Regions from separate parts of the Mesorhizobium sp. WSM4906 genome, predicted to be linked through region 2. Evidence: predicted binding sites of a transcription regulator. Region 2 holds the regulator's gene; each other region holds the start of a gene.
The links. Region 2 encodes PhoB, which activates phosphate uptake and scavenging genes when phosphate is short. Its sites were predicted from a motif close to TGTCATNNANCTGTCAT; they were not measured.

Region 1 (7,383 bases), 1.9 Mb from region 2:
ATGCCGATCTACGGATTTCAAAACTTCGTGGCGCCACATTGAACGACAGAGCCAAGCCTTGCCGCATTGACTCCGCTCGTGCCTATGTTCTTGGGTGCGTGAACGATCAGCTATTCCCGTTGAAGGGATCAAAGGCATCGCTTGATGCCACGCGACAGGCTTCATTCTGGGGTAAAACGCATCTAGCTGGACGCGAGCTGCTTTTTATCGGCAGCTTCAACGCGTGCCTCGGCGCCGCGAAACAGGCGCTGTTTCGCGGCTGACCGAAGGCAGCTCCGGCTTCAATAGATGTCGAAGTCGAAATATTTCGCCTGGATCTTCTTGTAGGTGCCGTCGGCGACGATGGCGTCAATGGCGGCGTTCAGCCTGTCGCGTAGCGCGGTGTCCTCCAGGCGCACGGCGATGCCGGCCTCGGTCTCGGTGCCCTTGACGTCGCCGACCAGCTTGCAGCAGCCGTCGCTCGCCTTCTTCATCCAGTCGACCAGCACGAACTTGTCCGAGATGACGGCGTCGAGGCGGCCGTTGAGGAGATCGGTGACCGCCTCTTCCTGGGTCGGGTAGAGCTTCGCCTCGGCCCCGGCCTTGCCGTAGACGTCCTGGGCATAGTTGGCCTGGGTGGTCGAGGCCTGGGCGCCGACCGTCTTGCCGGCGAGAGCGGCAGGCTCGGTCGAGGCGATGTCGCTATCTTTCAAGGCGACCAGCGAAAGCGGCGTGGTGTAGTATTTGTGGGTGAAGGCGACCTGCTTCTTGCGTTCCTCTGTGATGCTCATCGAGGCGATGATGGCGTCGAATTTCTTGGCCTGCAGCGCCGGAATGATGCCGTCCCAGTCCTGGGTGACGATCTCGCATTCGACCTTCATCTGCGCGCAGAGCGCATTGGCGATGTCGATGTCGAAGCCCTCGACCTTGCCGTCCGGCGTGATGGTGTTGAAGGGCGGATAGGCGCCCTCGGTGCCGATCTTGATCTTTTCCGCTGCGCCTGCCGAACCGGCGCCGAGCACCAGCATGGCTGCGGCCGCTGCCGATATGATCCATCTGGATATCCGCATTTTCGTCTCCCTCGATCAGGTTCAATGCCAGTTACGCGCAGCCAAGCATGGTGCGGTTGGCCAGGCAAGCACAGTCTGGCCGCCGCGTAGCTCAGCGCGCGGCGCGGAAATGCTTGGAGAGCTTGAGCCCCTGCGCCTGATAGTTGGAGCCGAGATCGGTGCCGTAAAGCGCCCGTGGGCGCTTGAGCATATGCTCGTAGACCAGGCGGCCGACGATCTGGCCGTGGTCGAGGATGAACGGCACCTCGTGGCTGCGCACTTCGAGCACGGCGCGGCTGCCGCTGCCGCCGGCGGCGGAATGGCCGAAGCCCGGGTCGAAGAAGCCGGCATAGTGGACGCGAAACTCGCCGACTAGCGGATCGAAGGGCGTCATCTCGGCGGCATAGAGCGGCGGCACGTGCACGGCTTCGCGAGAGACCAGGATGTAGAACTCGTCCGGGTCGAGGACCAGCTCGCCGGCGCCGCTCTTGTAGAGCGGCTCCCAGAAGTCGACGACGTCCTGCGCGGCGCGCTTGTCGACGTCGACGAGGCCGGTGTGGTGCTTGCCGCGATAGCCGACAAGGCCGTCCTTGTCGCCGTCGAGATCGATGGAGAGCGCGATGCCGCCGCCGGAGATGTTGGGCGGCTCGGTGGCGACCAGCATCTCGGCGCGGTGGAGGTCGCGCAGTTCGCTCTCCGAGAGCACCGCGTTGCCGACACGGAAGCGTATCTGCGATAGCCGCGAGCCGGCACGCACGACGATCGGGAAGGTGCGCGGGCTGACCTCGAGGTAGAGCGGGCCACGGTAGCCGGCGGCGATCTTGTCGAACTCGTGGCCGCGGTCGGTCATGACACGCGTGAAGATGTCCAGCCGCCCGGTCGAGCTCTTCGGGTTGGCGGAAGCCGACACTTCCGCCGGCAGCGCCAGGCTCTCGAGCAACGGCACGATGTAGACGCAGCCCGTCTCCAGCACCGCACCTTCGGCAAGGCTGATCTCGTGCAGCTTCAGCCGGTCGAGCTTGTCGGCCACCAGATGATCGGGACCGGGCAGGAAGGAGGCGCGCACGCGAAAGGCCGTGTCGCCGAGCCTGAGATCGAGGCTGGCCGGCTGGATCTGGTCGCTGTCGAGCGCGCGCGGCGACGTCAGCGCATTCGCCGCAAACAGCGCCGCGATGTCCTGATCCGGAAGAATGCCTGTCTGCCGCAAGGTCTGGCTCCGATCGAAGGCCGGGCAAGCGCGTGGTTCTTTTGCAGGCGCCTGCCGAAAAACCGTAGACGGCTTGCGCTAGCTGCCTGGTACAAACCTCTTAATCAAGCCGGCAATTGACGCAAGCGCGGCGCGGGTCTAAAGGGTCGTTATCCCGTGGTGATTTGGCCGGTCGGCTTGCAGCCACGTTAAACAAGTCGCTAAAGGACCGCTGGCCGCAAGGCCATATGGACCGGTTGCGACATCGCGGCCGGTTTTTTTGTGTTTGGACTGTTCTTTGCGAGTGGAAGTAGGGCGATGACCAAGACGCGCAACTGGAAGCCTCAGACGGCACTCGTGCATGGCGGCACGCTGCGTTCCGGCTTCGGCGAGACCGCCGAGGCGATGTACCTCACCCAGGGCTATGTCTACGAAACGGCGCAAGCTGCGGAAGCCCGCTTCAAAGGCGAGGAGCCGGGCTTCATCTATTCGCGCTACGCCAACCCGACCGTCGACATGTTCGAGAAGCGCATGTGCGCGCTGGAAGGCGCGGAAGACGCCCGCGCCACTGCTTCCGGCATGGCAGCCGTGTCCGCCGCCCTGCTCTGCAGCGTGAAGGCGGGCGACCACATCGTTGCGGCGCGGGCGCTGTTCGGCTCCTGCCGCTGGGTGGTCGAGACGCTGGCGCCGCGCTACGGCATCGAGGCGACGCTGGTCGACGGCACCGACATCGCCAACTGGGAAAAAGCGGTCAGGCCGAACACCAAGCTGTTCTTCCTGGAAAGCCCGACCAACCCGACGCTGGAAGTGGTCGACATCGCCGCCGTCGCCGCTTTAGCCAATTCGATCGGCGCGAGGCTGATTGTCGACAACGTATTCGCCACGCCGCTGCAGCAGAAGCCGTTGCAGCTCGGCGCCCATGTCGTGGTCTATTCGGCGACCAAGCATATCGACGGACAGGGCCGCTGCCTCGGCGGCGTCATCCTGTCGGACAAGAAATGGATCGACGAGAACCTGCACGACTATTTCCGGCACACCGGCCCGAGCCTGTCGCCCTTCAACGCCTGGACGTTGCTGAAAGGCCTGGAGACTCTGCCGCTGCGCGTGCGCCAGCAGACGGAAAGCGCCGGCAGGATCGCGGACTTCCTGGCCGGCCGGCCGGAGATCGCCCGCGTCATCTATCCGGGGCGGGCCGACCATCCGCAGGCGGACGTCGTCAGGAAGCAGATGTCTGGCGGCTCGACGCTGATCTGTATCGACGTCAAGGGCGGCAAGCAGGCGGCCTTCGCCCTCCAGAACGCGCTCGACATCGTGCTGATCTCCAACAATCTCGGTGACGCCAAGAGCCTGATCACCCATCCGGCCACGACGACGCACAAGAACCTGAGCGACGAGGCGCGCGCCGAACTCGGCATCGGGCCCGGCACGCTCAGGCTCTCCGTCGGTCTGGAGGATACAGACGATCTGCTCAACGACGTCGAACAGGCGCTGAGGGCAGCGCGGTAACGGTGGCCGCAAAGAGATTGCTTGAGCCGCAGCCGGCTCAGGCAATCTCTTCGAGTTCGGTCATCTCCCCGGTGCGGATCGTCATGGCGTTGCCGCGCCATTCGACGACGCCGCCCAGCCAGCCGCGCGACCAGACGATGGGAAGCATGGCGTCGCGCACGATCATCGCGGTGACGCTGCGCGGCGACAGGTACCAGCCCTTGGACCATGCAAGCAGGCACTCCGGCACATAGGCGACCGCCAGCACGCAAAGCGCCGTGGTGGGGAGGCTGACGCCGGCGCTTGCCGCCGCAATCAGCGCGAAAATCAGCGGCACAACCACGCCGGTCAGGATCTCGGGCGCGAAGAACTGCGGGAAGGTGACGCGGCGCAGCCGCGCCCAGCGCGCCTGGCGCGACCAGACTTCGACGAGCGTGCGCTGGCCGAGCGGCTGTTCGAAGGGCGAGGCCACGAGATTGACCCGGAGGCCCAGGCTGTTGACCAGTTTGGTGGCTGCGGCATCCTCGGCGGGCTCGGCGGCCAGCGCCTGGATGCCGCCGTTTGCGTCGAGCATCGACTTGTTCCACAACATGCTCTTGCCCTGAGCGAAGCCAAGGCCGACCGCCTCGCCGGCATATTGCCAGCGCGCCTGCAGCGTGTTGAGGAAGGCGCATTCGACCTCGGCCCAGAAGCCGTCCGGCCGCGAGCCGACCGGCGTCGAGCAGACGAGGCCGGTATCCCTTCGCCAGGCCGCCATCAGATGCTGGACATAGTCCTTGGGCATCAGCACGTTGGAATCGGCGAGAATCACCCAGTCGTGCCGGGCCGCTTGCCAGCCCTTGACGCAGTTGTTGAGCTTGGGATTGGCGCTGATCCTGTCCTCGCCGATCAAGAGCCGCGCCGGCACGTTCGGGAAGCGCACGATCGCGGCATTGATCAACTTGACCACCGGGTCCTCCGGTTGGGTGACGCAGAAGATCAGCTCATAACGCGGCCAGTCGAGCGAGAAGGCGCGCTTGAGCGTCTCCTCGGCGAATGGCTCGACGCCGCGCGACGGCACGATGATGGAGACCGGCGGCTGCTTGCCGGCGAACGGGGGAATGAGGCGCCTGGGCTTCAATCGCGACGAGGCGAGCAGGATGCTGGCAAAATTGGAAAGAAGAAGGGCTGACGAAGCAAAGGCGGCTGCAAAGGTCAGTTCCATCGAGTTCTGGTCACTCCGGAAGGGCCGCCCGCGGCCGTTTCATCAGTCGACAGAGCGCCCGAGTCGCCCGCATAGTTTCTGCACACCAACATTGTCATGTGTCACTTAAATGACATTGTTTTTAGGCAACTGCGCTAGAATCTGGCAGGATGGACGGCGCTTCGTGTAACAACCGCGGAGCGCGGTAAATGTTCCCTAGCCGGCAAACCGGAGTGGCCCATGTATCGCGCCGTGACGCGCAACATCGAAGTGCAGGTCAGGCCGTTCTATCTGGAGGATCGTTCCGATCCGTCGGAGGACCGCTATGTGTGGGGCTATCAGGTGACGATCGACAACCGGTCGGACGAGTTCGTGCAGCTTCTGTCGCGCTATTGGCACATCACCGACGGACGCGGCCGCGTCGAGGAGGTGCGTGGCGCCGGCGTCGTCGGCGACCAGCCGGAACTCAACCCGGGCGACAGCTACCAGTACACGTCGGGGTGCCCACTCTCGACGCCGTCCGGCATCATGGTCGGCCACTACACGATGCGCAACGGACGCGGCGAGACGTTCGATGTCGCCATCCCGGCCTTCTCCCTCGATATGCCGGGGACGAGGCGCACGGTGAATTAGCGAGTTTGGCGGTTGGCGAAAATGCCCGCGACAGCCTCTCTCCCCGTTTTACGCTACGCTATGCACACATCTTCTGTGATTGGCGTGACTGATGAGGCCGAGGCTTGATTGCCACGTGGTTCCCCCAATCCGTCGCTGCTTCGCAGCGCCACCTTTCCCCCTCCGGAGGGAAAGGAAGGGAGCCTTGCTGGACGAGCGTTGACGGCAAAAGGCTTGGCGCCTTTCCTCTACCCCGTCGATCGGGGGAGAGGTGGCTCGGCGAAGCCGAGACGGAGTGGGGGTCGACCAGCGCTACATAAGACAATGCATGCGCCAAGCTGCCATGCACGCTATCGCCAAAGACCAGCGCTTGGAAATGTGTGCACGCCGTAGCCGTTTTACGGGGAGAAATGCCCGGCAGTGCAATGTGGGGCGGCGCCAAGGTTTCGATTTCTTTCGGACGGAGCGAGGGGTTCCGACATCGCCGACGTTGGCACTGCCCCTCATCCGCCCTTCGGGCACCTTCTCCCCGTGGAACGGGGAGAAGGAAAGAATTTCACTCGCCCGCGAATTCCGCCGGATCGAAGTCGTATTGCGTCGAGCAGAACTCGCAAGCGACATGGATGCCGCCGTCCTCGGTGCTGTCCTCGATCTCCTCGGCCGAAAAGCCTTCGAGGATGCCGCGAATCTTCTCGCGCGAGCAGGAGCACTGGTCGGCGACGGGAACGCTGCGGAAGACGCGCACGCCGTGCTCGTGGAACAGCCGGTAGAGCAGCCGCTCGGCGCCCACCGTGGGGTCGATCAGCTCCGTCGGCTCGATGGTGCCGAGCAGCGCCAGCAATTCCCGCCATGAATTGTCGGCCGGTTCGTGCGCCACGTCTCGCGGATCGCCGTCGCCACCCGAAATATCGGGCACGCGCATGCGCTCCGGCGCCTGCGGCAGGAACTGCGCCAGGATGCCGCCCGCGCGCCATTGCTCGCGGGCGCCGCCCGGACCCGGCGTCACCAGCTTGGCAACCGACATCCTCAGATCGGTCGGGATCTGCTCGGACTGGCGGAAGTAGGTGCGCGCGGCGTCCTCCAGCGACGTGCCGTCGAGTTGGACGATGCCCTGATAACGCTGCGTGTGGGCGCCCTGGTCGATGGTCAGCGCCAGAACGCCGGTGCCGAGCAGCTTCTCCTGCGAAGTCTCGCCCGAGGCCACCAGCGCCTGCAGCCGGTCGGCGTCGAAGCGCGCATAGGCGCGCAGCGCATGCGGTGTGGTGAAATCGGCCACCAGCATGTCGACCGGCCCGTCGGTGCGGGTCTGCAGGATGAACTTGCCCTCGAACTTCAGCGACGTGCCGAGCAGCACGGTGAGCACGCAGGCTTCCGCCAGCAGCCGCGCGACCGGTTCGGGATAGTCGTGACGGCTGAGAATGGCGTCGAGCATCGGCCCGAGCTGCACGGTGCGACCGCGCACGTCGAGGGGCGCCACTTCGTAAGGCACGACATGGTCGTCGCCGGCGAAGCCGAATTCACCGAGTTTGAGTTGATGATCAGCCAATGGACGGGTTTCCAACATGACAAAGCTCCGGGGCGCGTCCATCCCGCTTTGCAGGCGGCATGGGTCGAAGCGCGTTCGATTTGCGTGATGGCCCGCAAATAGGCATCACACATCGCCAGATCAAGTTGGTCCGGATCAAGACAACCCGGTTCAAGTCGGGCCTTCTCAAGCGCCCAGGCACCAGGCCAGCACCGCTTTCTGGGCGTGCAGCCGGTTTTCGGCCTCGTCGAACACCACCGAATGCGGCCCGTCGATCACCTCGTCGGTGACCTCCTCGCCGCGGTGCGCCGGCAGGCAGTGCATGAAGAGCGCGTCGGACTTCGCCTTGGCCATCAGCGCGGCG
Region 2 (7,383 bases):
CGCCGCGCGCCTCTCCAGACATCCCTGTTCGGACGTTACGCGGCTGACACGAAACTGTCATCCAACTGTAATAATCGAGGGCTATTGCGCTCACTGGGCGCCGTCAGAAGGCGGTGCCAAGAGACCATATTCCGAACAGGAGCAGGCCACATGAGACATTTCATCCGCTCGGCGGCCGTTGCGATTGCAATGGCTACGGCGTCCACGCTCACCCTGTCCGCCGCTTGGGCTGCGGACATCTCGGGTGCCGGCGCCACCTTCCCCTATCCGATCTATGCCAAGTGGGCCGACGCCTACAAAAAGGAAACCGGCATCGGGCTCAACTATCAGTCGATCGGTTCCGGCGGCGGCATCAAGCAGATCAAAGCCAAGACCGTGACCTTCGGCGCTTCCGATGCGCCGCTCGGCGGCGACGATCTCAAGTCGACCGGCCTTGCACAGTTCCCGATGGTGATGGGCGGCATCGTTCCGGTCGTCAACCTCGAAGGCGTCAAGCCGGGCGAGTTGGTTCTGGATGGCCCGACGCTGGCCGACATCTTCATGGGCAAGATCACCAACTGGAACGACGCGGCGATCAAGAAGCTCAACCCCAAGATCAAGCTGCCCGACCAGGCGATCGCGGTGGTCCACCGTTCCGACGGCTCGGGCACCACGTTCAACTTCACATACTATCTCGGCGACGTGAGCGCGGACTGGAAGGCAAAGGTCGGTGTCGACAAGGCAGTTGAGTGGCCGGTGGGCATCGGCGCCAAGGGCAATGAAGGCGTTGCCAACAACGTCTCGCAGACCGGCGGTGCCATCGGCTATGTCGAATACGCCTATGCCAAGCAGAACAAGCTCACCTATGCCGACATGGTCAACAAGGACGGCAAGAAGGTCGCGCCGACCGGGAAGGCGTTCTCGGCCGCCGCGGCCAACGCCGACTGGAGCTCGCAGCCAGGCTATGGCGTCATCCTCGCCAACCAGCCGGGCGCGGAGTCGTGGCCGATGACCGCAGCGACCTGGATCCTGGTCTACCAGAAGCCCGACGACGCGGCGGCCACGACCGAAGCGCTCAAGTTCTTCGCCTGGTCTTATGCCAAGGGCGACAAGATGGCCGCCGAGCTTGACTACGTTCCGATGCCCGACAAGGTCGTGAAGAGCGTCGAGGAAATGTGGGGCAAGGACATCGTCGACAGCAACGGCAAGCCGCTCTATTCCGGCATGTAATTCCTACGGAATGAGGAGGGCGCTTCCGGCGCCCTCCTGTCTACCTTTTGAAATGCGAGGGGCTCGATGAGTGCCGTTTCCGAAGCCGTGACATCGTCTGCCATGCGGACCAGAGAAGCGACGGTGCGCCGCTTCGCCTTCACCGACATGGTCTTCCGGGCGGCCACGCGCGCTTCCGCCATTCTCGTGCTGGTCATTCTTGGCGGCGTCGCGATCTCGCTGTTCGCCGGCTCGTGGGAGGCGCTGTCGAAGTTCGGCTTCTCCTTCCTGACGACGGAGGCGTGGAACCCGGTCACCGAGAATTTCGGCGCCCTTGCACCCATCTATGGCACCATCGTCACCTCGGCCATCGCCATCATCATCGCCGTTCCGATCGGCATCGGCATTGCCGTCTTCCTGACCGAGCTCTGTCCGCGCCCGCTCAGGCGCCCGATCGGCATCGCGGTCGAGCTGCTCGCCGGCATTCCCTCGATCATCTACGGCATCTGGGGCCTGTTCGTGTTCGCGCCGTTCCTGCAGACGACGATACAGCCCTTCATCATCGACATTTTTCACGGCATCCCGGGGCTCTCCAGCCTGTTTGCCGGTCCGCCCTACGGTATCGGCCTGCTGACGTCATCGCTCATCCTCGCCATCATGGTGCTGCCGTTCATCACCTCGATCACCAAGGACGTGTTCGACACGGTGCCGGCGGTGCTCAAGGAATCGGCCTACGGAATCGGCTGCACGACCTGGGAAGTGACGCGGCGCGTGGTCATTCCCTACACCCGCGTCGGCATCATGGGCGGCGTCATGCTCGGTCTCGGCCGCGCGCTCGGTGAGACGATGGCGGTCACCTTCGTCATCGGCAACGCGCACCGCATCAGCGCCTCGCTGTTCGCGCCGGGCACGACGATCTCGGCCACCATCGCCAACGAATTCACCGAGGCCGATGGCGAGCTTTATACGTCGTCGCTGGTGGCGCTCGGCCTGATCCTGTTCATCATCACCTTCATCATCCTCGCGCTCGCACGCTACATGCTGTTGCGCATCGATAGCCGCACGGGAGCCTGACCGATGTCGACCGCCGCATCGCTCCACCAAAGCCGCAAGCGCAAGAATGCCGTGATGATGGCGCTATGCGTCGTCGCGGCGGGCATCGGCCTCGCCTGGCTGGCGCTGATCCTTGGCGCGCTGGTCTACAAGGGGCTCTCCGGCGTCTCGCTGGCGGTGTTCACAGAAATGACGCCGCCGCCCGGCGACGCCGGCGGCCTGCTCAACGCCATCTATGGCAGCATCATCATGACCATCATCGGCATCGTCGTCGGCACGCCCATCGGCGTGCTCGCCGGGACCTATATGGCGGAGTACGGGCGCTTCTCGCGGCTCACCACGGTGGTGCGTTTCATCAACGACATCCTCTTGTCGGCGCCGTCGATCATCGTCGGCCTGTTCGTCTATGAGCTGATGGTGCGGCCGATGGGCCATTTCTCGGCGATAGCCGGCGCCGTCGCGCTGTCGATCCTGGTGATCCCCGTCGTGGTGCGCACCACCGAAGACATGCTCAACCTTGTGCCCAACGCTTTGCGCGAAGCCGGCACCGCCATCGGCGCGCCGCGCTGGGTGGTGATCCGCTCGGTCGCCTATCGCGCGGCGCTTTCCGGCATCGTCACCGGCATATTGCTGGCGATCGCCCGCATTTCCGGCGAGACGGCGCCGCTGCTCTTCACCGCTCTCAACAACCAGTTCTGGTCGAGCAATCTCAACGCGCCGATGGCCAGCCTGCCGGTGACCATCTTCCAGTTTGCGCTCAGCCCCTATGAGGAATGGCAGCAGCTGGCCTGGACGGGCGCACTCATAATAACCCTGACGGTTCTCGGGCTGAGCATCTTCGCCCGCAGCCTTACCGGACGCAGAGAGGACAGATGAAACCGATGTTGTCCACCGACCTTAACGTAGCCGACACGGCCGTCGAGAAGGCCAAGATCGAGGTCAAGAACCTCAACTTCTACTATGGCCAGTCGAAGGCGCTGAAGGACATCAACCTGTCGCTGCCCGAGCGCAGCGTCACCGCCTTCATCGGGCCGTCGGGCTGCGGGAAATCGACTCTGCTGCGCGTGCTGAACCGCATCTACGAGCTCTACCCGAAGCAGAGCGCGGAAGGCCAGGTGCTGCTCGACGGCAAGAACATCCTCGACCGCTCGCAGGACCTCAACCTGCTCAGGACCAAGATCGGCATGGTGTTCCAGAAGCCGACGCCGTTCCCGATGTCGATCTACGAGAACATCGCCTTCGGCGTCAGGCTGTACGAGAAGATCAGCAAGGCCGAGATGGACAACCGGGTCGAGTCGGCGCTGAAGCGCGCGGCGCTCTGGAGCGAGGTCAAGGACAAGCTCAACGCCAGCGGCCAGAGCCTGTCCGGCGGTCAGCAGCAGCGGCTTTGCATCGCCCGCACCGTGGCGGTGAAGCCGGAGGTCATCCTGCTCGACGAACCGGCCTCGGCGCTCGACCCGCTGTCGACCGCCAAGATCGAAGAGCTGATCGACGAGCTGCAGGCCGACTACACGATCGTGATCGTCACCCACAACATGCAGCAGGCGGCGCGCGTGTCGCGGCAGACGGCGTTCATGTATCTCGGCGAGCTGGTCGAGTTCGACCGGACGGAGAAGATCTTCACCTCGCCTCGCGAGAAGCGCACGCAGGACTATATCACCGGCCGCTTCGGCTGAGTTTCATACGAGGACATAATCATGGCCCATACGGTCGCTTCCTTCGACGAGGATCTGAGGCAGATCAGCCAGCTTATCCGTGACATGGGCGATCTCGCCGGCTCGATGGTCGGCGCGTCGACCAAGGCCCTGCTCAATTCCGACAACGCGCTGGCGCAGCGCGTGGTCTCCGACGACGCCATCATGGACGCGCGCCAGCGCGAGCTCGACGATCGCGCCATCACCTTGATCGCCAAGCGCCAGCCGATGGCCGACGACCTGCGCAGCGTGGTCGGCGCGATCCGCATGGCCGGCGACCTCGAGCGCATCGGCGATCTCGCCAAGAACATCGCCAAGCGCGTCGGCTCCGTCGGCGTCAGCGCCGCGCCGCGCGACCTGTCGCACTCCATCGACTCGATGGCGCAGCTGGTGCTGATCCAGGTCCAGGGCGTGATCGAGGAGTACACGGTGGGCGACGCCACGGCGCTCGCCAAGCTCCGGAACGACGACGAGCGCATCGACGTCAAATACACCTCCGTCTTCCGCGAGCTCCTGACCTACATGATGGAGGATCCGCGCAACATCACGGCCTGCACGCATCTCCTGTTCTGCGCCAAGAATCTGGAGCGCATCGGCGACCACGTCACCAACATCGCCGAGAATGCCTATTATGTGCTGACCGGCACCCAATTGCCCGCAAACCGTCCGAAGCAGGACGAGACGGCGATGTCGGCGCCGGCGGCCTGACAAACGAAGGTACCTGCTAAATGATCGCGCCACGCATCATGGTGGTGGAGGACGAGGAGCCGCTGGGGGTGCTGCTCCGCTACAACCTCGAATCCGAAGGCTATCAGGTCGAGGTGGTCACCCGCGGCGACGAAGCCGAGATCCGCCTGCAGGAGAACGTGCCCGATCTCCTGGTGCTCGACTGGATGGTGCCGGCGGTTTCCGGCATCGAGCTTTGCCGCCGCCTCAGGATGCGGCCCGAGACCGAACGGCTGCCGATCATCATGCTGACGGCGCGCGGCGAGGAAAGCGACAGGGTGCGCGGCCTCTCGACGGGCGCCGACGACTATCTGGTCAAGCCGTTCTCGACGCCGGAATTCATGGCCAGGGTCAAGGCGCTGTTGCGCCGCGCCAAGCCGGAGGTGCTTTCCAGCGTGCTCAAAGTCGGCGACATCGTGCTCGACCGCGAATCACACCGCGTCTACCGCAAGAAGAGCGAGATCAGGCTCGGTCCGACCGAGTTCCGGCTGCTCGAGTTCATGATGCGGCATCCCGGCCGGGTGTTCTCGCGCAGCCAGTTGCTCGACAATGTCTGGGGCGAGACGATCTATATCGACGAGCGCACCGTGGACGTACATGTCGGGCGCCTGCGCAAGGCGGTCAACAACGGCCGCATGCCCGATGTCATCCGCACCATACGCGGCGCGGGATACGCAATCCGCGAGGATTAGGCGCACCGTTCGTGGAATTGACGCGTCCGCTACCGGATCGCATGCGTTGGTGAGTAGCTGAGACGCTCGTGCTTCGTCATCCACGGGCGGAGCAAGGAGCGAAGCGACGCGGCGCAGACCCGAGGATCCATTCCGTGACGTCGACGCGGCACTGCGGTGCAGAATTCTGCTCCGCTGCGCATTTCGATCAAGGTGACGGCATGGATTCCAGGGTCTTCGCGACGGAGCTTCGCTCCTGCTCCGCCCTGGAATGACGAAAGCTCAAAAGGCCTTCGCTAATCTCCGGCGATTCGGAAAGCCGCTCAGGCCACATTCTTCCCGGCGCCCGCCCTTGCCTGGACGCCCGGGGCGAAAATCTCCTGGTCGACGAAGGTCAGCGCGCGCATGGCGCAGCCCTCGCGGATCAGCGGCAGTTCGTTCGGCTCAGTGTCGAAGGAGATCGATTCCGAGTGCTGGCCACCGGCGGTCTGGGCGATGGCCTCGCGCAGCGACGGCTCGATCAGGTCGAAAGCGGCGGCGCTGACGCCGACCATGGCGACCGGCGCCGGGTCTATCAGCGCGAACAGGCTGCCGAGGCCGAAGCCCAACGCCTCGCCCGCCCGGCGGTATGCCTCGCGCTCCGGGCCGTCCTTCTCCCGCGCCTTGGCGGCAAGCGCCCGCATGTCGGCGTCGCCGACGTCGACCGGCTCGGCGTCCTCGCTCATCTTCATGGCGCTGCGCCAGATGGCGTAGTTCCCGGCATAGGCCTCGACGCAGCCGCGGCGTCCGCAACGGCAGAGCGCGCCGCCTGGACGATGGATCATGTGGCCGAACTCGCCGCCGGAAGAATGCGTGCCGGTGAACAGCTCGCCCTTCAGCACCAGGCCCATGCCGATGCCGTGCGACAGCAGGATGGCAATGAAGTTGTCGCGATAGCGGTTGGGGTCGCGCCATTGCAGCGCCACCGCCATCATGTTGCAGTCGTTCTCCATGGTCGCCGGGATGCCGAATTCCTTTTCCAGGATGTCGGCGAAAGGAATGTCGGTCAAAGGCGTAATCGGCGACCACAGCATTGCCCGCGCATGGGAATCGGTGATGCCCTGGATGCCCATGGCGATGCGGGCGACGCTGCGGACATCGAGGTCGGGGTCTTCCAGCCGGCGCCGGACGATCGCCACGCATTCGCCGATCAGCTCGTCGCGCGGCATGGTCAGCGTATCGAGGCGCCGCTGCTCCTCGGCGATGACCTGCCCGGCATAGTCGATGACGGCGACGGAAAGGAAATTCAGCGACAGCACCACCGTCACCACCGCGGCCGCCTCGGGGTTGAGGGCGAGGCCGACCTGCGGCCGGCCGCGCTTCAGCGATGCCGCCTCGCTCGGTTTGCTCTCGGCCAGGATGCCTTCCTGGATCAGGTCCGAGGAAATTGCCGAAATGGTCGAGTGGCTGAGCCCGGTGGTCGCGGCGATCTCCGTGCGCGACGGCTGGCCGGCGCGGCGCACGGCCGAGAGCACCATGGCGCGGTTGCGCCGGCGCAGGTCGTCGTGGCGGATCCCGACCGACATTTTTCTCCTCCCGGTCAGCGCGGCCTCTTGATAATGCATGGGCCGTCGGCGACACGCCAGATCGGTTCGGTTGCGGATACAACACCACCGAACCGCTCTGGATTTTGTTTCATTCAGTTCCCACGGCAGCGGCTCCGCGCTTCCTGTGCAACTGTTTTCAGGATAGTGGCAGAAGCGGCCAAGGCTGTCATTATTTATTGCGGGCCTCGAAAAAAAGTTCGCGGCACCTCAAAAACCATCAGAATCGCAGTTGACAGTGCTTCGGCGTTGGATCAGTGTTTTTTCGAGGCTCGAAAAAAAGCCTCTGTTACCGGCCTTGGGGCCAGTCTGGGTCGCGCCGCAAGGGCGCAGGGAGGAAATCATGAAGAGATTCGCAACCGCCATGCTGGCGGGTGTCGCCATGTCGTTGACGCTGGCGTCGGTCGCAGAGGCGAAGGACAAGGTGATCGGCGTTTCGTGGTCGAATTTCCAGGAAGAGCGCTGGAA
Region 3 (7,383 bases), 3.2 Mb from region 2:
CCGCCGACCTCCGCCCTCACCTCGCCAAGCCGGTCGGCGACGCCGAGGCGCGTTGCGGCGATGCGGGCGCTCAGCACCATGCAGGCGGCCAGGGAGGCATAGAGCAAGTCCAGCGGGTTGAAGCCGGGCGCGCTCACCGCGGTCACCACATCGACCGCGCCGCCGGTCGGCGTCGTGACGGTTGGAAGGCCGCCGGGCGGAAGGATGGCGAGCGCGCCGACTTTTCTGGTCCTCACCTTGAGCTCGCTCATGGAATGTCCTTCGTCCAATCTGTCGAGCATCAATAGCGGACGGGAATTCATCTCTGCAATCGCCGAAGCTTGGCGCTGCCCCTCATTGTCCTGCCGGACATTTCTCCCCGTATAGTGACGGGAAGAAAGGGCTTGGCGCCGGCGGCGGCTCTTGCCTTCTCCGCGTTCACGGGGAGAAGGTGCCCGAAGGGCGGATGAGGGGCAGCGCGGCGCTGCGGAGTCGACGCCGACGCCCTACGAAAACCTCCTCTCCGTCCGCTGCGCGGCCATCTCTCCCCGCCTTTGGCGGGGTCGAGGAAAGACGCCTCACTTCGTCAGATCAAGCGCCGCCGTCAAATCCCCCATCGGCGGCTCGCCGTTGGCGGCCAGCGCCTTGTCGCGGGCGACGAGGCCGGGCAGTACCGGCAGGTCGTAGCGGGCGGTGATGAAGCGCAGGATCGAGGTCGTGTCGTACTGCGTGTGGTCGACCGTGCCCATCTTGGCATAGGGCGAGATGATGAAGGCCGGAACACGGTTGCCCGGGCCCCAGCGGTCGGCCTTGGGCGGCGCGACATGGTCCCAGAAGCCGCCATTCTCGTCATAGGTGACGACGACCAGCATATGCTGCCATTGCGGGCTCTTCTCCAGATGCGCGACGATATCGGCGAGGTGCTTGTCGCCGGACGACACGTCGGCGTAGCCGCCATGCTCGTTCAAATTGCCCTGCGGCTTGTAGAAGGTGACGGCCGGCAGCTTGCCGTCGTCGATCGCCTTGATGAACTCGGTGCCGTCGAGGCCGCCGTCCTTGAGATGTTCGGTCCGCGCGGCGGTGCCCGGCGCGTAAGCCACGAAATAGTTGAAGGGCTGGTGGTGGAACTGGAAGTTCGGCACCGGCGTCGCGTTCTTGCCGTCGAGCGCCGCCTGCCAGGCACCGGAATACCAGGCCCAGGAAATCCCCTTGAGCGAGAGCAGATCGCCGATGGTGATCTCATGCTGCGGCGGCAGCGTGGTCGGCGCCGCCGGATCGGCGAGCGCCTTGTCGCCGCCCTCGGCCGGTTTGTTGGCGCTCGGCTGGTATGGCGGCTGCAAGGTGTTGACGGCGTAGAAGTCCGGCGTGATCGCGCCGTCATTGGCGAATTTCGGCACGCCGCCAAGTGCGGAGGCGGGCGAGTTGTCGGCCACCTTCAGCGTCACGCCATCGGGCTCGACGACGGCGATCTGGCCCTTCGCCGGGCTGGTGTCGGCATGCGGGTAGGACGGCGCGCAGCCGCAGGCCAACATGAAGTGATTGAGGAAGGAGCCGCCGAAGGCGCCCTGGAAGAAATTGTCGGCGAGCACGTATTTCTTGGCGACCGCCCACATCGGCAGTACCGAGCCATCATAATGGCCCATCACCAGCGCGCCGGAATCGGCCCAGGCGACGAACTTGTCGTTCTTGCCTCCGTCGATCTGCATCTGCTCCTGATAGAAGCGGTGCCAAAGATCATGCGTGATGACGTTGGTACCCTCGTTGAAACCCTTGGGATCGTCGATGGCGAAGACGGCATTGGCGAGATGCGCGGTCTGGGCTTCCGTCACCGCCGGGGTCACGCCCTTGCCTGTCAGTCCGCCCCAGGCCGGCGGCAGCTCGGAAAGCGGCTTGCCGTCACGGTCGAGCTGGCGCGCCTGGTCGGCCGAGACGTTGGCGAGGCCATTGGCGCCGGGGAAGCCGCCATAAAGATTATCGAAGCTGCGGTTCTCGGCGTAGATAACGACGACGGTGTCGATCTTGTCATAGCCGGAAGGAGCCGCCTGGGCAGCAGCGGCGAACGACGCCAGCGCCGTCGAGGCGAGGCAAAGGGAGAGGAAGGACCGGATCATTTAGGGATGCCTCGTGGCTGGGGAATGGCTGGAGGAACCAGGCGACGCTAGGGCGGGTGCTTGTCAGCTTTGTGACAGGGGGTGGTGGAGCGCGGGGGTATTAAGCGAACCTGCTACGCTGGCGGGACAGCGCCCCCCTCTGTCCTGCCGGACAGAGGGGGGCGCGAAGGAACTCGACGCGCGCAAATGACCACGTCCCAAATGTCATCAATCCGTAGCAATCCATGCCTACGCAAAGCCATGACACGCTGGACCTCCGTCGCCTTCGCAACGCTCGCCGGCGCCATCCTCTGGCCGGCCGACAGCCTCCCGTCCGGCAGCGTCCACCCCGGCCCGATGACGCGCGCGCAGGCCTATGCGCGCGCCGAGGCGCTGACGGCGCTCGGGCGGCAGATGTTCTTCGACCCGTCGCTATCGGCCTCGGGAAAGCAGGCCTGCTCGTCTTGCCATGATCCCAACCGCGCCTTCGGCCCGGCTTCGGCCTCGCCGGTCGAGATGGGCGGACCGAAACTCGACCAGCCCGGCCTGCGCGCCGTGCCGTCGCTGCGCTACCTGCAGGCGGCGCCGGCCTTCACCGAGCATTTCTACGATTCCGAAGACGAGGGCGACGAGAGCGTCGACAACGGTCCGACCGGCGGCCTGACCTGGGATGGCCGCGCCGACCACGGCAAGGACCAGGCGAGGATCCCGCTGCTTTCGCCTTTCGAGATGGGCAACAAGGACGAGGCACAGGTGGCCGCCAGCTTGCGCAAGGCGCCCTATGCCGAGGCCTTCAAGGCGGCGTTCGGCGCCGACGTGTTCGACAGCCCGCGGGACGCCTTCGACGCCGCGGTGGAGGCGCTCGGCACTTTCGAGCAGAGCAGCGCCGACTTCTATCCCTATTCCAGCCGCTATGACGCCTTCCTCGCCGGCAAGGCGCAGTTGACGGCGCAGGAGCTGCGCGGCCGCGTGCTGTTCGAGGACGAGACCAAAGGCAATTGCGCGAGCTGCCATCTCAGCGAGCCCGCCAATGACGGCGAGCCGCCGCAATTCACCGATTACGGCCTGATCGCCATCGCCGTGCCGCGCAACCCGGCGATCCCGGCAAACGCCGACCCCAACTATTTCGACCTCGGTCTCTGCGGCCCGTTGCGCACCGATTTCAAGGGCCACGGCGAGTATTGCGGCCTGTTCAAGACGCCGACGCTGCGCAACGTGGCGCTGCGCAAGAGCTTCTTCCACAACGGCTATTTCCACACGCTGCGCGAGGCGGTGGCCTTCTACGCCAGCCGCGACAGCGACCCCGGCCGCTGGTATCCGAGGAACGCCGACGGCACGGTCGACAAATTCGACGACCTGCCAAAAGCCTACTGGGGAAACCTCAACACGGACCCGCCCTTCAACGGCAGAAAACCCGGCGACAAGCCGGCGCTGACCGACACCGAGATCGACGACATCGTCGCTTTCCTCGGCACGCTGACGGATGCGGATCAGGCGGGACAGTAAGGCGGCGAAGGCTCCGCCGCCTTGGTACAGTGCCCAGAATTTGCCGTTCAGCCTCGAATCGAGGATATCGGACTAAGGTGGGCCTCTATGTGGGCCAGATCACAGGATCAACATGAAACGCCTGTCATATTAGGCGCTCTTCATGGATGGAGTCTCGCATGAGATTCGTCGCGATACAGGAACCGACCGGCAGTTGGGCCGTGTTTGATACGGCCAATGAGGAGCCCGCCGAATTTGCCGGCCGCGTGCTCATCGGCCTGACGCCGCATGAGGCCTGGCGGCTCACGGCAGCAGCGAATGATGAAGCGGGGGGCAGGGATATCGACGCACAAGGCCCATTTCGGGACCAGTGAGGCGGAACGCCAGATATTCCCGCGTTCCATGGAAAAGCGAAAGCGAACAAGCGGTTGAAGCGGCACGCTGCGAGATCGATTCAGGCAGCGCGCCTTGAAATGCCCCTCAGCCGGCCGGCGCGTAGCGGCTTACCACCATGCCGCAGGCATAGGCTTTGGACCCGAGCAGTTTCAGCCTGGCGAAGCCGCCCTGGTCGAAGATGCGGCGGCCGGCGCCCAGCACCGCCGGATTGATGAAGAGCTGAAACTCGTCGACCAGCCCGGCGGCGATCAGCGCCGAGGCGAAACTGGCGCCGCCGAACACGGCGATGTCGCCGCCCTCGCCCGCTTTCAGCGCATTGACCTCGCGCGGCAGGTCGCCGCCGGCGACACGTGTGCGCTCCCAGCGCGAGGCCTTCAGCCTGTCGCTCAGCACCACTTTTTGCGCTTCGACGATGCGCTGGGCGAAGGCGTGGAAGCGGTCTTGCGGATACTTCCTCGCCGCATTGCTCCAGTGGCCGACATAGCCATCCTCGGCCATCTTGCGGCTGAGCAGAATGGTGTCGACGGTGTCGAAGACGGCGTTGAAGTCCGCCTTCAGCTCGTCGTCCCAGTCGCTCTCCTCGCCCCAATCCCAGAGCTGCCAGCGATGGTCTTCAACCGCGCCGACGAAGCCGTCGACCGACATCTGCATCTGCAGGATAAGCTTCTTCATCTCCGGGCCTCCTCATGTCCCAATTGATTTACTTTTGGAACTGTTTGACGCATGGGACGAATGATGTCAATAGTAAAGTGATTTAAAAATGGAACCGAATTTATGTCAACCAAGGAAAGGTCCGGCTGTCCGATCAGCCTGTCGCTCGAGCTTATCGGCGACCGCTGGACGCTGCTCATCATCCGCGACCTTGTCTTCGCCGGAAAACGGCATTTTCGCGAATTCCTGCAGTCGGACGAAGGTATCTCGTCGCGAACGCTGGCCGAGCGGCTGCAGACGCTGCAGGACGAAGGCATCCTCACCCGCAGCGACGACCCCAGCCACGGGCTGAAGGCGATCTACCGGCTGACGGAAGCGGGCATCGACCTGCTCCCGGTGCTGGCGACGCTCGGTGCCTGGGGCAGCAAATACCGCAAGGCGGACGGTGATCTCGCCCGGATCGCCAGGGAGCTCGCGGCCGGGGGCGAGCCGGCACTGGCGCGGATGAAAGAGAAACTGCGGGCGGAGCATCTGGGGTAGCGCGCCGCAACTGCCGATCTCCCTCCTCGTAGGGAGATCGTAGCCTCTTTTGCCTGACAATTAAAAGTTGACTCTTTCACTCATCTTGAATAGCGCTGCGCGCAGCTATCGGAGATGGGGATCAGGGGTGATGACGAACCGGCGCGTTCTGGCGGGGCTTTTGCTGGCAACGACTTTCCTGCGTGCGCCACATGTGCTGGCGCAGGAGAAACAGGACGTGCTGGCGCCGATCCAGATCGAGGGCGAAGCCGGCACCGGCAGCGCCGGGTTCGACGGCTACAAGGCCAAGGAGGACGCCAGCGCCAGCAAATCCGACCAGCCGCTGGAAAAGACGCCGCAAGCGGTGAGCGTGGTCGGCAGCCGACAGATCGAGGACCAGGCCGCGCGCAGCGTCGTCGAAGCGACGCGCTATTCGCCGGGTATCCGCTCAGAAACCTTCGGCAACGACACCCGCAACGACTGGTTCCTGATCCGAGGCTTCTCCTCGCAGGTCAGCAGCTACTTCCTCGACGGGCTGCAGTTGCAGTCGAGCGACAGTTTCGCCACCTGGAAGGTGAATCCTTACCTCCTCGACCGCATCGACGTCCTGCGCGGGCCGTCGTCGGCACTCTACGGCGCCTCGAATCCGGGCGGTCTCATCAACCTCGTCTCCAAGCGGCCGACGTTCCAGAACCGCGGCGAGACCGCGATCGGCGTCAACGAGTTCGGCAATGTCTGGACCGGCCTCGACGTCGAGGGCGTCAACAAGGACGGCACGCTCGCCTACCGCTTCATCGCCACAGGCAATTATGGCGGCACCCAGGTCGACTTTACCGACAACGACCAATTCGCCATCATGCCGGAAGTGACCTGGAAGCCGGACGAGGACACCAGCCTTACCGTCTATGCCAACGTCTCGAAGCTGAAGACGCGCGGCCAGAATTTCTTGCCCTATGTCGGCACCGTGGTCGACGCGCCATTTGGAAAAATCCCGCGCGACCTGTTCACCAGCGAGCCCAGCGTCGACAAGTTCGAGCGCTCGCAGCAGATGATCGGCTACGAGTTCGAGCACCGCTTCGACAATGACGTGACGGTCAGGCAGAACCTGCGCTACGGCCATCTCGAGGTCGATTTCCGCAACGTCTATGGCGAAGGCTGGGTGAGTCCGCCGACCACCACCACGGCGTTGCTCGATCGCGCCAACTTCCTGTCGAAGCCGGACCTCGGCCTGTTCACCGTCGACAACCAGGTCGAATGGAAGACGTCCACAGGCTCGATCGACCACACGCTGCTTCTCGGCCTCGACTACAAGCGCTTCGACCTGCATGACGAGTCAGGCTTCGAGGACGCGCCGCCGCTCGACGTCTTGAACCCGGTCTATAACGGCGCGCCGCCCGTCGCCTCGCGCTACGACCAGTCGAACACCTTGCAGAACCAGACCGGCCTTTATGCCCAGGACCTGATGACGATCGACCGCCTGAACCTGGTTTTCAGCGGCCGCTACGATGACGCCCAGACCACGGTCACCGACCGCCCGACCGGCGTGCGCGCCAGCTATTCCGGCGACGCTTTCAGCGGCCGCGCCGGCGCCATCTACAATTTCGACAACGGCATCTCGCCCTATGCCTCGATCTCGCGCTCGTTCCTGCTGCTGACCGGCAAGGATTCCTCCACCGGGGAGGCCTTCAAGCCCGAAACGGCGGTGCAATACGAGGTCGGCGTCAAATACCAGCCGACCTGGCTGAGCGATGTGCTGCTCACCGCTTCGCTGTTCGACCTGACGCGCCAGAATGTCGTGACCAGCGACGGCGTGCTGTTCAACCGGCAGATCGGTAAGGTGAATTCGCGCGGCGTCGAGCTCGAAGCCGTCGGCCAGCTCACGCCCGACCTGACGCTGACCGCCGCCTACACCTGGTACGACCTCAAGATCAAGGAAGGCAGTCCGGCCGAGATCGGCAAGGTGACGACCGGCACGCCGGAACAGTTCGGCTCGCTCTGGCTCGACTATGCCATTCCCTCCGACCGCCTGCCGGGCATCACCATCGGCGGCGGGGTACGCTATGTCGGGTCCTCCTTTGCCGACAGCGCCAACACGCAGAAGGTGCCCGACTATGCCGTGGTCGACGCCGCGATCCGCTACGAGAAGGACAACTTCAAGGCTGCGCTCAACGTCTCCAATCTGTTCGACAAGGTCTATGTCGCTTCCTGCAACATCACCTGCTTCTACGGAGAGAGCCGCGAGATCAGCCTGACCATGGGCTAT

Region 1: a site for PhoB is predicted at 5,002-5,018, ahead of QAZ22_RS31910 (ceramide glucosyltransferase). Genes of this name have one in related genera too.
Region 3: a site for PhoB is predicted at 2,293-2,309, ahead of QAZ22_RS25525 (acid phosphatase). Genes of this name have one in related genera too.

The regions. Positions count from the first base shown of each region.
Region 1 is NZ_CP121355.1:6,613,007-6,620,389, forward strand. Features, by position in the region: gene QAZ22_RS31890 (hypothetical protein) at 1-263, shown strand, start outside; gene QAZ22_RS31895 (ABC transporter substrate-binding protein) at 282-1,007, opposite strand; gene QAZ22_RS31900 (2'-deoxycytidine 5'-triphosphate deaminase) at 1,141-2,235, opposite strand; SAM riboswitch at 2,382-2,459, shown strand; gene QAZ22_RS31905 (O-succinylhomoserine sulfhydrylase) at 2,533-3,720, shown strand; gene QAZ22_RS31910 (ceramide glucosyltransferase) at 3,758-4,903, opposite strand; gene apaG (Co2+/Mg2+ efflux protein ApaG) at 5,123-5,515, shown strand; gene QAZ22_RS31920 (Hsp33 family molecular chaperone) at 6,051-7,082, opposite strand; gene argF (ornithine carbamoyltransferase) at 7,206-7,383, opposite strand, start outside.
Region 2 is NZ_CP121355.1:1,823,601-1,830,983, forward strand. Features, by position in the region: gene pstS (phosphate ABC transporter substrate-binding protein PstS) at 151-1,209, shown strand; gene pstC (phosphate ABC transporter permease subunit PstC) at 1,276-2,262, shown strand; gene pstA (phosphate ABC transporter permease PstA) at 2,266-3,117, shown strand; gene pstB (phosphate ABC transporter ATP-binding protein PstB) at 3,114-3,917, shown strand; gene phoU (phosphate signaling complex protein PhoU) at 3,936-4,643, shown strand; gene phoB (phosphate regulon transcriptional regulator PhoB) at 4,664-5,353, shown strand; gene QAZ22_RS08650 (ROK family transcriptional regulator) at 5,656-6,897, opposite strand; gene xylF (D-xylose ABC transporter substrate-binding protein) at 7,259-7,383, shown strand, end outside.
Region 3 is NZ_CP121355.1:5,276,055-5,283,437, forward strand. Features, by position in the region: gene QAZ22_RS25520 (OsmC family protein) at 1-251, opposite strand, end outside; gene QAZ22_RS25525 (acid phosphatase) at 558-2,090, opposite strand; gene QAZ22_RS25530 (cytochrome-c peroxidase) at 2,331-3,575, shown strand; gene QAZ22_RS25535 (hypothetical protein) at 3,734-3,928, shown strand; gene QAZ22_RS25540 (dihydrofolate reductase family protein) at 4,035-4,622, opposite strand; gene QAZ22_RS25545 (helix-turn-helix domain-containing protein) at 4,725-5,141, shown strand; gene QAZ22_RS25550 (TonB-dependent siderophore receptor) at 5,272-7,383, shown strand, end outside.